Regions from separate parts of the Marinicauda sp. Alg238-R41 genome, predicted to be linked through region 2. Evidence: predicted binding sites of a transcription regulator. Region 2 holds the regulator's gene; the other holds the start of a gene.

Region 1 (7,117 bases), on a different contig from region 2:
TGCCGGTCACGCCGTAAATGCCGACGGCAAAGATCAGCAGGGTGACAAGGCTGGCCACGCCCAGCGCCGCCCAGAGCAGATAGTAGAGAATGTCCAGCAGACGCTTGAGTATCGCGGCCAGCGATCCGGGGCCGAGTGTCTTCAGACGTGCCATACTCCCCGCTTCCTCATGTCCGTCCCGCGTGGGGTGGTAGTCTCATTGTGTCATATACGGCAAAAGCCGCGTCAGACCGACATCTTCTGACCTATCCTCCCGGGGAGAAAAGGACAAGCCGAAGACGCCGGTCCTGTGTGGCGCGCATCAGGCAACCATGGACGTCAGCGCAACGGCCATGCCGGCAAAGACGCCGCTCAGCAGCACGATGTTGACGAGCATGGCGGCGGTGTTGAAGCCGTTATTGGAAGAGGACCTGACCATATCTATGTCTCCTGTCTTGAGTTTGACCAACCGTTTGGCGTGTGACCCGGTCTTCGCGCCGGGGCTTTTCGCCGGTGAGCGAGGTGTTCCCCTCGTCTCGAAAACCTGTCTAGCAAACCCGATATCGGTACGCAACAAAAAATTATCGAAAAACAATATAAATTTTTCGAAAGGTGATAAATCCCCATGACACGACCCTCTGTAAGCCCTTGTTTCGTTGCCGCTGACACCTGGGTCATCGCCAGTCATAATGCGGGCAAGATCAAGGAGATAAGCGCGCTGATAGAGCCCTTCGGCCTGACCGCGATCGGCGCGGAGGAGGCTGGTCTGCCCGAACCTGAAGAGACCGAAGACAGCTTCGAGGGCAATGCGCTTCTCAAGGCGCGCGCCGCCGCCAGGGTCTCCGGCAAGGTCGCCCTGGCAGACGATTCCGGGCTCGCGGTGGAGGCCCTGGACGGGGCGCCGGGCATCTATTCGGCGCGCTGGGCCGGTGAGCCGCGCGATTTCTACCGTGCCATGGAAAAGGTCGAAGCCGAGCTTGAAAAGCGCGGGACGACGAACCGGAATGCGCGTTTCGTGTGCGCGCTCGCGCTCGTCCACCCCGATGGTGAGGAAGCGGTCTTCGTGGGGACGGTGGACGGGGCGCTGGTCTGGCCGCCGCGCGGGGATCGGGGTTTCGGCTATGACCCGGTCTTCGTTCCGGAGGGCCACACCGCCACGTTCGCCGAGATGGAGCCGGCGGCCAAGCATGCCATGTCTCACCGCGCGGATGCCTTCTCCCAGCTCGTCTCGGCGGTGTTCGCAGAGTGACGTCCGGACCCGACATCCCGCTTGGCCTCTACGTGCACTGGCCCTATTGCGCGCGGATCTGCCCGTATTGCGATTTCAATGTGTATCGCGATCGCGATCGCGATACCGCGCCGCTGCTGGACGCGATGCTGGCCGACCTGCAGGCCTGGCGCGAGCGGGTCGGGCCGCGTCCCCTGCGCAGCGTGCACTTCGGCGGGGGAACGCCGTCACTGATGGCGCCGGGCCAGATCGAAGCGATCCTGGAGGCGGCCGCGTCGCTGTTCGGCTTCGAGCCCGGTGCGGAGATCGGCCTGGAAGCGAACCCGGCCGAGATGGAGCGGTTCGACGGGCTGGCCGGGGCGGGGATCGAGCGTCTCTCGCTCGGCGTGCAGGCGCTGGACGATGAGAGCCTGACGCGGCTCGGGCGCGATCATGGCGCCCGGCGGGCGCTGGAGGCGCTGGAGCGGGCTCAGGCATTGTTCACCCGTGTCTCGATCGATCTGATCTATGCGCGTCAGGGCCAGTCGCTGGAGGACTGGTCGGCAGAACTGACGCGCGCCCTGGGCTTCGGGCTCGATCATCTCTCGCTCTATCAGCTGACGATCGAGCCGGGCACAGCGTTCGCGCGCAAGGTGGCGCGCGGTCAGCTTGTCCCGGCCGAGGACGATCTCGCGGCGCAGATGTACGAGCTGACGCAGAGCCTGACCGCAGCCCACGGGCTGGACGGATATGAAGTCTCCAATCATGCGCGTACCCAGGCCGACCGGTCGGCGCACAATATTCTGTACTGGACCGGGGCGGACTGGATCGGGATCGGACCGGGCGCACATTCGCGTTACGGAGCCCCGGCGCTTGGCGGGCGTATCGGAGCGGCTGCAGAGCGCAGGCCGGAGGCCTATATCGCGGGCATCGCCGAAGGGCAGGCTCAGACGTTCGAGGCGCTGAGTGCACTTGAGGACGCGCAGGAACGCGTCCTGATGGGGCTGCGTCTGAAAGAGGGCCTGGACCTGGACCGGTTGCGGGCCCTGACCGGGCACGGGATTGACCGGCGCGCGGCTGAGGGCTTTGCCGAAGACGGCCTGGTCACGCTCGACGCCGGGCGGGTCACCCTGACACCGGCCGGACGGCTCTATGCGGACGGCATCGCGGCGGCGCTGGCGCCGGCCTAGAAGCTCTCGGCGGCGTCGATGTCGGTTGCCGGGCCGGCCGGGTCTTCGAGCACGCGTCCCTCGCCGAAATAGGCCGGAGCCGGTTCGAGGACCTCAAAGCCGCCACTGCGCACGGTGTAGACGGCGAGGCCGCGCTCGATCGTTCCGTCTTCGCGGAAGCGGAACAAGCCGTCGACACCCAGAAAGCCCTCTTCGCTCTCGATGGCGCTGGACTGGAAGCCCTCCGGGCCCGAGGCGGCCATCAGGGCCGCCAGCGACCCGGCATCGTAGCCGAGACCGGCCAGGCGGGAGGGTGTGGTCTCGAACACGCGTTCGAAGGCGGCTTCGAACCGGGCGCGAGCCTGAGGGTCGGGTCCGGCAAACCAGCCATTGGCCAGTGCGGGTTCGCGCACCGTGGCGCTGTCATGCCACTGGCCGGTCCCGACGAACTTGATGAGAAGCGGATCGATGTCCTGGTAGACCAGTACCGGGGCGAGCGTGCGCAGCCGGTCCCCGCTTTCCGGCAGCAGGATGACCTGGAAGGGTGCGCTGTCGTCCGGTTCCCAGTTGCGCCCGGTGCGCTGGGCGGCCTCCTCGGCGTCGAGGGGCTCGACCCCGAGGCGGGCAAGGCGGGTCGCGGCTTCATTCATCGCCTGCACCCCGCCGGAATAGACTTCCTCGGCCACCAGGCGCGCGCCGCCCGGCTGCTCGGCGATTGCATCGCGGTAGGCGGCGGCGACCGTCGTTCCGTACTCGTTGGCCGGGCCGATGATCGCATAGCGTGTCGTGCCGAGATCGGCCGTGTAATTCACGATGCGGCGGACTTCCTCGCCGGGCGGGAAGCTGAGCAGATAAACGCCGTCCCCGGCCACGGACAACTCGGTGGAGAAGGCGATGACGGGCACGCCGCTCTCTCTCGCGACCGAGCCGACCGCCTCGACCGAATGGGAGAAGAGCGGACCCAGGATGAGCTGCGCGCCATCGGACAGGGCCGAACGCGCCGCTTCGCGCGCACCCTGCGCGGTGCCGCCGGTATCCTTGGGCAGGAGGAGCACATTCTCTCCGGCCCGTTCGAACAAAGCGAGCTCGGCGGCGCGCAATATGCTGGTCGCCTCGCGCCGGGCCGCCTCATTGTCTGCGGAGAAGGGAAGCAGGATCGCGACGCGCGCGATGTCGTCCTGTCCGCGCATATGCACCGGCGTGAAGGCCGGGTCGGCGATCGGTACGGGCAGTGTCGCCGGTGGCGGCGCCTCGCCGATCACGGGCGAAGACGGCTGCGGCGAGACCGGCCCTCGGGGGCCGTCCGGCGTGGTGGAGCACGCGGCGATCGCGAGGAGCGCAACCAGTCCGGCCATCCAGCGGCTTGGCGAGACAGCGCGCATGCGCGAGACTGTGGCAATCATGGTGACGCTCCGAAACCTTTTCCCCCGACGCCGGCAAGCTAGCCTTGCGCCCGTCAGCCCGCAACCTGTCAGGGCGTTTTGAGCGCGCGGCCTCACTCACGCGAGCGGGCCGAGCGCCGCGGACGGAATGCCGAACGGCTGGCGGCGCTCTGCCTTGTGCTGAAAGGATGGAGAATCCTGGCGCGGCGGGCGCGCACGGCGGCCGGGGAGATCGATCTGATCGCACGCCGGGGCGCTGTTCTCGCCTTCATCGAGGTCAAGGCGCGCGCAAGCGACCGCATCGCCGCCGAGGCGGTGACGCCCCGCCAGGCGGCGCGTCTGGTCCGGGCGGCGGCGCTCTGGCGGGCGCGCCAGACCGGGCTGGCGGCGCTGCAACCGCGCTTCGACGTGGTGCTGGTGGTGCCGGGCCGCTGGCCGCGGCACCTGAAGGGCGCGTTTTCAGCAGAGGGCGCCGATGCGATGCGCCTGGCCTGAAGCGGATTTACACTTGCGGGCGGGCGGCTTGCCTTACCTCTGCCCGATTGGAGCGCTAGGCGAGATTCGGTGGGTGGGAAGGCTGCGCCCAGAGCCGCACCCGGCCCGCCCGAAGACAAGACAGAAGAGGCCTTAAATGCTGCGTGTCATCGCCCTAACCCTTGCGACCGCAAGCCTGCTTGCCGGCTGCGCCGCGCTTCAGCCAGGCCGCTCGGTCGGCCGCAGCATCGACGATTTCAATGCCTCGACGCAGATCAAGTCGACCATGCTGCGCGCCGAGGGCTATGCCCTGAACGGCGTCGATCTCGAGGTGACCGAAGGCGTCGCGCTCCTGTCCGGCCGCGTGCCCCGGGCCGAGGACAAGGTGTATGCCGAATGCGTGACCTGGGCCTCCCCAGGCGTGCGTGACGTGGTCAACGAGGTGGTCGTCGGCGCGAGCCAGGGTGCGGGCGCCGTCGCCCGGGACGCCTGGATCACGCAGCAGATCCGCGCACGCCTGGTCTCTGACGCCGATGTGCGCGCGGTGAACATGAATATCGAGACGCAGAACGGCACGGTCTATTTGCTTGGTTTCGCCCGCAGTGAAGGAGAACGCGATCGCGCCTCGCGTCACGCCTCCCTCGTTGACGGGGTGGAGCGGGTCGTTGTGCTGATGCGCGTGCCCGGCGAAGCGCCCGAACTCGGGCCGCGGGGAGCGCGCCGCGCCGAACTCTGCGACCTCGATCCGGCGGACTGACCGTTAACCCGCCTCGGCCTGAAGCAGGTTCTAAACCTGCACTTATCAACAGCTTGTCGATTTCTAAAAGAAGTTTCTTGACTTCAAATCCCTGTCCGTTCGTATAATGTTCCTGTTTTGATCGGGTGTTGCTCTCATCTTGTGGAAAACATTCGACAACTTGGGGGCTCTTCGAGCTCGTTCATCAACTGCGTTTAGCGGAGCAAGGCCATGACAGCGCGGACGTCTTCAGCCTCGTTTGAGGGCGCCGAAGCGCGCTGGATTGATGTGCAGGTCCAAATTGCCGGCGGTTTGCCGGCTTTCAACATTGTCGGCCTCGCCGACAAGGCAGTGGCGGAAAGCCGGGAGCGGGTCCGCGCCGCGTTCGCCGCCATCGGCCTTGCGCTGCCCAGCCAGCGGGTCATCGTCAACCTGGCGCCTGCCGACCGGCCCAAGGAGGGCGCGCATTACGATCTGCCCGTCGCGATCGGGCTGATGGTGGCGATTGGAGTCCTGCCGCCCGAAGCGGGCCAGGAATATCTCGCCATGGGCGAGCTCGGGCTTGACGGATCGATCGCGCCAAGCCCCGGCGCCCTGCCCGCGGCGATGCTGGCCAGCGAACGCGACTGCGGATTCATCTGCGCCCAGGCCAGCGGGCCGGAAGCGGCGTGGGCGGGCGGCGATCTGCCCATACTCGCGCCGCGCTCGCTGATCCAGCTCGTCAATCATTTCAAGGGCAATCAGGTGCTCTCCCGCCCCGCGCCCGGCGATCTGGTCGATGGTCCGGGCGTGAAGGATTTACGCGATGTGCGCGGACAGGAGACCGCCAAGCGCGCGCTCGAAGTGGCGATGGCCGGGGGCCATAATCTGCTCATGGTCGGCCCGCCCGGCTCGGGAAAGTCGATGCTGGCCTCGCGCGCGCCCGGCCTGCTGCCGCCGCTCACAGCCGAAGAATTGCTCCAGGTCTCGATGATCCAGTCTGTGGCCGGCATGCTCGACCGCGGCGAGCTCAGCCGGACACGCCCCTTCCGCAGCCCGCATCACTCCGCCTCGATGGCGGCCATGGTCGGCGGCGGAAGCCGGGTCCGGCCCGGCGAAGCCTCGCTGGCCCATCATGGGGTTCTGTTTCTCGACGAGCTTCCCGAATTCCATCCCCAGGTGCTGGACTCGCTTCGGGAGCCTCTGGAAACCGGCGAAATCGCCATTGTGCGTGCGAACTCGCGCGTCTGCTTTCCGGCGCGCTTCCAGCTCATCGCCGCAATGAATCCCTGCCGGTGCGGGTGGGGCGGGGAGAATGGACAGGCGTGCGCCCGCGGACCCAAATGCGCGCAATCCTATCAGGCCCGGGTGTCCGGCCCGATGATCGACCGGATCGATCTGCAGATCGACGTCCCGCCGGTCACGCCAGCCGACCTCGCCTTGCCCCGGCCCGCCGAGGGCACGGCAGAATGCGCGGCACGCGTTGCGCAAGCGCGCGATATCCAGATGGCACGGGGCAGCCTGAACGCCCATCTGGGCGGCGACCGTCTGGACCAGGTCTGCGCGCCCGACGCGCCCGGCGCCGCGCTGCTGGGCCAGGCCGCCGAAGCGATGGGCCTGACGGCGCGCAGCTATCACCGCATTCTACGGACCGCCCGGACCATCGCCGATCTCGATGGCGCGGATGGCGTACGCCGCATCCATGTCGCCGAAGCGCTCAGCGCGCGGCGCGCGAAGCCGCCCGGCCAAGCGATTTCCCGCCCGGCGACACGGGCGTCCGCGGGCTTCTAGCGTGCAGACCGTGCGGTCCGGCCGGTCCGGCGGACGAATGGGTCAATAGCCCCCGAAGCTGCCGGCGGCGCCGGGGAAGACGACCGGGGTCTGCGACCCGTCTTCGGCGACGGCCGAAACGCCGAAGAAATAATTGTCGATGACGACATTCTCCAGCGTGTAGCTGGAGGTGCGGCCGACCCACCGGCTATGGGTCCATTGCGGCTCGTCCGTCAGGCGCCAGTGGACCCGGTAGCCGGCCAGATTGGCCGCGGCTTCGCCCTCCGGCAGGTCCCAGCTCAACGTCGTGTCCGGGCTGACCGCGCCCTCAACCTGCACATTGGCCGGTATGGGCGGTGCGCCGGCGAGCAGGGCGAGCGTGGCCGCGTTGAGCGCGGTGGCCTTGGCGGCGTAGTCGAAG
Region 2 (7,117 bases):
TGCCCATGGCCTTGAAGACCCAGGCGCGTGCCGTGTCATCGGTACGCAGGTCTTCACGCCCCGCGATAGCATCCCAGAACAGATCGGCCAGGCGCGCATCGTCAGCCCGCTTCATGTGAAAGGCGTTCACGCTGGCCATCTTGTCGAAGTCGAGCCGGGCGGGAGCCTTGTTCAATCCGTCGAGATCGAAGGCCTCGACCATCTCCTCGTCGGTGAAGAGTTCCTGGTCACCCTTGGCCCAGCCCAGGCGAAGCAGATAGTTGCGCAGGCCCTCGGGCAGATAGCCCATGTCCCTGTAGGCTTCGACGCCGAGTGCGCCGTGACGCTTGGAGAGCTTCTTGCCGTCTGGACCGTGGATGAGTGGGATATGCGCGAAAACCGGCACATCCCAGCCCAGCGCCTGGTAGATTTGCGTCTGGCGCGCGGCATTGGTCAGGTGGTCGTCGCCGCGGATGATATGCGTCACGCCCATATCGTGGTCATCGACCACAACCGCGAGATTGTAGGTCGGCCCGCCATCATTGCGCAGAAGGATGAGATCGTCGAACTCCTTGGCGGCCCAGCTGACATCGCCCTGGACGGCATCCTCGATCTCGACGCCGTCCTCCGGTGCGCGAAAGCGAACAACGAAGGCGGCCCCGTCAGGCGCCTCCGACGGATCGCGGTCGCGCCAGGGAGAGCGCAGGGCCCGGCCTTCCGCGAAGGCCGTCTCCCGCAAGCTCTCGACCTCTTCGGGCGTGCAGTAACACTTGAATGCCTTGCCAGTCTGCAGCAGCTCGGTCGCCACGGCACGGTGGCGGTCTGCGCGCTCGAACTGGGAAACGACGTCTCCGTCCCAGTTCAGGCCCAGCCAGGTAAGCCCTTCCAGAATGGCCTCGACGGCTTCGTCGGTAGACCGGGCGCGGTCCGTGTCCTCGATCCTCAGTTTGAACTGGCCGCCGTGGTGGCGGGCAAACAAGGAACAGAACAATGCGGTGCGCGCCCCGCCAATGTGGAGAAAGCCGGTGGGCGAGGGGGCGAAACGGGTAATGACCTGAGTTGAATTCTGCACGTGCGAAATCTTGCTGCGCTGCGAGGTGGGCGCGATCATTAGCACGCCGGCCTCAAAAAGAGATAGTCTTCCAGTGAACTCTTTTGCGGGCAGGGCGCGCAATGACCCTTCTTCAGGTGGTGGACCGGGCCGTGACGCCCATGCGGTGTCGCACGCGGCGCGCTCTGCTCGGTTGGGCAAAAACCGCCTTTGATGCACCCGATCCACGCCGTCTCATCCTGTGGGCGCCGGTGGCCATCGGCGCCGGCGCGGCAGCCTATTTCGCGCTTCGAAGCGAGCCACCGCCCCAGACACCGGGGCTGGCGGTTGTGATCGCGATCCTGATCACGGTGTTGGCCGCACGCATGCACCGCCACCCGCGCGGTCTGGTTGCACTCATTCTTCTGGCATTGACGCTCACCGGGTTCGCGCTGGCTCAATGGCACGCGCAGAGCTTTGCGTCCGGCGCGGACCACGGCCGGGAACGCGCGCACGTTCTGGAGGGATGGATTGAGCGCGTCGAGCGATCGGGCACACGCGAGCGGCTCATTCTTCGCGTCACCGACATGGAGGGCAGCGAGACGCCGCCCCACCGGGTTCGCATCCGGACCCGGCTGGGGGAGCTGGAACCCGGTGACTTGGTCCGCGTCAATGCCGTGCTGGCTCCACCGGGAGGCCCGGCCGCCCCGGGCGGTTACGATCCGGCTCGTGCCGCCTGGTTCGACGCGATCGGCCTTACAGGGTTTGCGATTGCTCCACCTGAAGCGATCCTGTCGGGCGAGACGAGCGACCGGGCTGTGCGCGATTTCGTGCGATGGCGCTGGCGCCTCGCCGAGCGCATCCGTGATATGGGCGGCGAGGACACAGGCGGCCTGGCGGCAGCGCTCCTCACCGGAGACAGGTCCGGCGTCTCCCAGGCCCAGGCAGATGCCCTACGGGTGTCAGGCCTTGGACATATCCTCGCCATTTCGGGACTGCACATGGCGTTGGTGGCCGGCGGGATCTATTTTGCCGCGCGGTTCGCTTTCGCAGCCATCGTGCCGTTTGCCAGAGCCTACGATCCACGCAAACCCGCGGCGCTGATCGCGCTCACAGCCGCGCTCGCCTACCTCGTCGTTTCGGGCGCATCGGTTTCCACACAGCGGGCCTTCATCATGACCGCCGTGGTTCTGTTCGGCGTCATGCTCGACCGGCGCGCCTTTTCCTTCCGGTCCCTTTCCCTCGCGGCGCTCATTATCTTGGTGATGGCACCGGAAAGCGTGATCGAACCGGGTTTCCAGATGAGTTTCGCTGCGGTGGCGGCCTTGATCGCGGTCTTCGATTTGTGGACGCGGCTGCGCCGGGCGCCGATGCAGCCACCCGGCTGGGTAGCGCGCGCCTGGAACGGATTTGCGGGACTTGCCGCCACATCCCTGGTCGCCGGCATGGCGACCGGCGCCTTCGCGGCCTTCCACTTCCAACGCCTGGCGGCATACGGCTTCCTGGCCAATCTGGCCGCGATGCCGGTCTTCACCTTCTGGGTGATGCCCTGGGGCGTGGCGTCGCTCTTGCTGATGCCGGTCGGACTGGAAGCCGGGCCGCTTGCACTGATGGACGCCGGACTCCGCGTCGTGATGTGGGTGGCCAACGCCGCTGCGACGCGCGAGGGGGCCGCTATCGCGGTCAGCGCGGCGCCTGGCTTGACGGTGGCGCTCTACGGTCTCGGGTTCGCGCTGCTGACCATAGGCCGTGGCGCGGTTCGTCCTGCGGGTGCTGTGCTGATCGCGGCCGGATTCTCGGTCTGGAGCAGTGCAACGGCACCCGACATGCTGATCACGGAAAGCGGCGCGGCAATCGCGCGCTACGCGCCGGAAAACCCCGACGCCGAGGGCGAGGACAGGCAATGGCAGACCAATGACCGGCGGCGAGGGCGGTTCGATGCGCGCGTGTTTCTTCAGCGTGTCGGCGAAACCAATACCGCGCCGGCGGGAGCGGATTTGCGCTGTGACGCTCTTGGCTGCACGGGCCAGACCGTGGATGGGCTGGTCCTGGCCTTTCCGAACAGTGCACAGGCGCTGGAAGACGATTGCGCGCGCGCCGATATCATCGTGATCGATGTGACCGTCTCACCGTGGCTGACGCGGCGTTGCGCGGCGTTCGTTTTCGACAGCCGCGAACGCTCGCGCCTGGGCTCGACCGAATTCTGGATCCGTGACGGTCAGGTCATCCGCTTTCAGGGTGCGAATACGGCGCGGGGCTTACGTCCCTGGACGCCGCGGCCGGACGGCTAGCCTCCCGGCCCGAGCGCCTGGCATTCAAGGCTCTAGTGATAACGACGGATCAAGCCGACGAGCCGGCCCTGCACGCGAACGCGGTCCGGACCGAAAATACGCGTTTCATAAGCCGGGTTCGCCGCCTCAAGCGCAATGGAATTGCCCTTCTTGCGAAGGCGTTTGAGCGTTGCTTCCTGATCGTCCACTAGCGCCACGACGATCTCGCCGCTGCCGGCGGTATCGCACCGCCGGATCACCACGACATCGCCGTCGAGAATGCCGGCGTCGATCATCGAATCGCCGCTGACCTCAAGCGCGAAGTGCTCGCCTCCCGAAAGCATGTCGGGAGGGACGGGGAGGCGATCGGTTTCGTGTTGAATCGCTTCGATCGGCACACCAGCCGCAATACGTCCCAGAACGGGGACTTCCGAGGTCTGACTGCCGCGGTCCGATCGTCCGAAATCGGCCTGAACGACGTTGCCGGGTGCAGTGTCGGGACGGGACCCGGTCATTTCCGGCATTTTGAGAACTTCGAGGGCGCGCGCACGGTGGGGGAGCCGACGAATGAAGCCGCGCTCCTCCAGCGCGCTCACCAGGCGGTGAACGCCGGATTTCGAAGCCAGATTAAGGGCTTCCTTCATTTCGTCGAACGAGGGCGAGACACCATCGCGGCTCAAACGCTTATGGATGAAAACCAAAAGCTCGTGCTGCTTCTTGGTGAGCATGGACGTCCCCCTGCGGCTGGAACAAAAGCGGAAGTTATGCCGAATGTTCTATGCCTGTTCCATGCAGGCGTCAAGCCGCGTGGCGGACGCGGAGGGCTAGCCGAGGAGCTGGCGAGTCGCTTGGGTGACGTCGTCCTGCCGCATAAGGCTTTCACCGACCAGAAGCGCCCGCGCCCCGGCCGAGGCGACCCGCGAGACATCGTCCGGCGTGAAGATGCCGCTCTCGGCCACCAAGAGGGCCTGCGTCGGCGCGTGCGGCGCGAGCGATTCGAATGTCTCCAGACGCGTCTCGAAGGTGCGCAGATTGCGGTTGTTCACGCCCACCAGAGTGGCGCCGAGCTGATTGGCGCGTTCCATTTCCGCGCGGTCGTGAACCTCGACAAGCGCGTCCATGCCCCATCTGGCGGCCTCATCCATAAGGGTGCGCGCCGTGTCATCGTCGACCGCGGACAGGATGACGAGAATGCAATCGGCGCCGAGTGCGCGCGATTCGGCAATCTGCCAGCGCGTGTACATGAAGTCCTTGCGCAGGACCGGCAGGGAGACAGCGTCTCGCGCGGCCTGGAGGTAGGCATCCTCGCCCTGGAAGCTGGGCGTATCCGTCAGCACAGAGAGACAGGTCGCACCGCCGGCCTGATAGGCTCTGGCAAGTGCGGGCGGATCGAAGTCCTCGCGGATCAAACCCTTGGATGGGCTTGCTTTCTTGACCTCGGCAATCAGCGACGGGCGGCCATTGCGAGAGGCCAATTCAAGCGCCGAGGCGAAGCCGCGAACCGGCGGCGCCAGCTCTGCAGCGACGCAGACGGCCTCAAACGGCCGGTCAGTCTCGCGGTTGCGGACATCCTCGCGCTTGTACGCTTCAATTCGGGTCAGCACATCGCTCATCGGGTTTCCTCGTGAGTCACATCACTTAGCGTCTGCAGAGCGCCTCTCGCTTGGCCCTCATCGATCGAGCGCGCAGCGAGCGCAGCTCCCTCGGCCAGGTTCTCTGCTTTTCCGGCGAGGATCAGCGCAGCCGCCGCGTTCAGCAGCACGATATCGCGATAGGCCCCGGTCTCGCCATCGAGCAGACGGCGCAGCGCCTGGGCATTGTGCTGAGGATCGCCGCCTTTGAGCTCATCGAGCGAGGCCCGTCTCAGACCGGCATCCTCAGGGGTCACTGTGAACCGGCGTATCTGCCCTGTCGGCGTGAGTTCGGCCACAAGGCTCTCACCTGTTGTGGTCAATTCGTCGAGCCCGTCACTGCCGTGCACGATCCAGGCACGCTCGGCGCCGAGTCCGCGTAGAGCTTCGGCCATGGGCTCCAGCCAGCGTTCATCGAAAACCCCGAGAAGTTGACGCCTCGCGCCGGCCGGATTGGACAACGGACCCAGCAGATTGAAAATCGTACGTACTGCAAGTGTCTTGCGGGCCGGTCCGACATGGCGCACGGCACCGTGATGGGCCTGCGCGAAGAGGAAACCGACACGGGCCTCGCGCAGGGCCTTCTCCACCGATGGCACCGAGGCGAAGATATTCACGCCGATAGCTTCGAGGACCTCCGCCGAGCCGGATTTGGAGGATGCCGCCTTGTTGCCGTGCTTGGCGACGGTGGCGCCAGCGCCGGCTGCGACAAGGGCGGCCGCAGTCGAGATATTCCAGGTGCCGCGCGCATCGCCGCCCGTTCCGCAGGTGTCGATGGCGTCTTCAGGCGCGTGCACCGGCGTCATGCGTGACCGCATAGCCTCGGCGCCGACGATCAGGGCTTCGGGTGTCTCTCCGACGGCAGCAAGCCCGATCAGCAAACCGCCTATCTCGACCGGATCGGCCTCACCGTCCATCAGAGCATTGAAGGCTGCCTCCAGGGCAGACCGGTCCGGCGCGCGGCCGGCGGCCAGGGCCTGTATGGCGGGAGACAGCCGGCTCATGCCGGAATGGCAGCCGGCAGCCCGGCAAGCGTCAGGAAATTGGCCAGAATCTGGTGACCGCTCTGCGAGGCGATGCTCTCGGGATGGAATTGAACCCCGTGGATCGGCCGCGTCGGGTGAGACAGCCCCATGATCTCGCCGTCGGCCGTACGCGCGGTCACCTTGAGCGGACTGTCGGCTGACAGCTCGACTGCGAGAGAGTGGTAGCGCGTGCCCAGGAGCGGACGAGGCAGTTCATGGAACACGCCGGCACCCTCGTGCTCGATTTCGCTGGTCTTGCCGTGCATGATTTCACGCGCCTGGACGACCTTGCCGCCAAAGACCTGCCCGATCGCCTGATGGCCGAGGCACACACCGAATATTGGAAGTGTTTCCGAGGCGTTGCGGATCAGATCGAGGCAGATCCCGGCGCGGTCAGGATCGCAGGGACCCGGCGAGATCACCACCGCGGACGGCGACATGGCAAAGGCCTCGTTAACGCTGATCGCGTCATTACGAACCACCCGCACCTGGCTTCCCAACTGCTGGAAATAATGGACCAGGTTGAAGGTGAAGCTGTCGTAATTGTCGATGAGCAGGAGCATGAGACGTGGCCGACCCTTCCAGTGAACGAGGGGCGAAGTTAGGCGAGGCGCCGCCCCGCGCCAAGCTGGCCGACTCACGCTATGCAGCGTTCATGACTCAGACCGCTGCCTTTGCGCCACATCTGGGCGCGGCAATCGCCGCGGGCCTCCTGATCTGTTCCGGCCTGGCCTTCCAGGCCGGCGCGGAGGGCGCGGTCATGCGGCTAGAAGACAGCCTGGGCGGCCTTGCTGTGTCTGGTGATGCGCAAACGGCGACAAGCTCAGTCGCGCGAATTGCTAATCACGAAATAGTACCGATACCTACCGAATATACTTCGAGTTTCGATGGAACTGTGACGACAGTTCAGGATGCCGGGGATGCGTTCCTTCAGACTCCGACACTCGCCATCATCATCGACGATGTGGGGCTCGACCGCATGGCGACCGAACGCCTGCTGGCGCTTGATATCCCACTGACACTCGCCTTCCTGCCCTATGCAGACGCGACCCCGGAGCTGGCATTGGCGGCTCGGGCGGCGGGAAAGGATGTTTTCCTTCATCTGCCCATGGAGCCGGTTGGTCTGGACGATCCTGGGCCGCATGCGCTGGCGCGCCATCTGACAGCCGAGCAGATCGGCGA

What was found. The regulator LexA, encoded in region 2, represses DNA repair genes until DNA is damaged. The targets are predictions, from matches to a motif close to ATGTTCCNCTTGTGTTCC.
Region 1: PGP17_RS02785 (YifB family Mg chelatase-like AAA ATPase) is a predicted target of LexA. The motif match lies at 5,075-5,092, and genes of this name have one in related genera.

The regions. Positions count from the first base shown of each region.
Region 1 is NZ_CAMZOJ010000001.1:584,933-592,049, forward strand. It holds gene PGP17_RS02755 (DUF2975 domain-containing protein) at 1-154, opposite strand, end outside; gene rdgB (RdgB/HAM1 family non-canonical purine NTP pyrophosphatase) at 605-1,228, shown strand; gene hemW (radical SAM family heme chaperone HemW) at 1,225-2,376, shown strand; gene PGP17_RS02770 (penicillin-binding protein activator) at 2,373-3,758, opposite strand; gene PGP17_RS02775 (YraN family protein) at 3,837-4,232, shown strand; gene PGP17_RS02780 (BON domain-containing protein) at 4,369-4,968, shown strand; gene PGP17_RS02785 (YifB family Mg chelatase-like AAA ATPase) at 5,179-6,717, shown strand; gene PGP17_RS02790 (M28 family metallopeptidase) at 6,760-7,117, opposite strand, start outside.
Region 2 is NZ_CAMZOJ010000003.1:249,042-256,158, forward strand. It holds gene gltX (glutamate--tRNA ligase) at 1-1,090, opposite strand, end outside; gene PGP17_RS13175 (ComEC/Rec2 family competence protein) at 1,153-3,300, shown strand; gene lexA (transcriptional repressor LexA) at 3,333-4,007, opposite strand; gene trpC (indole-3-glycerol phosphate synthase TrpC) at 4,104-4,892, opposite strand; gene trpD (anthranilate phosphoribosyltransferase) at 4,889-5,914, opposite strand; gene PGP17_RS13195 (anthranilate synthase component II) at 5,911-6,498, opposite strand; gene PGP17_RS13200 (divergent polysaccharide deacetylase family protein) at 6,591-7,117, shown strand, end outside.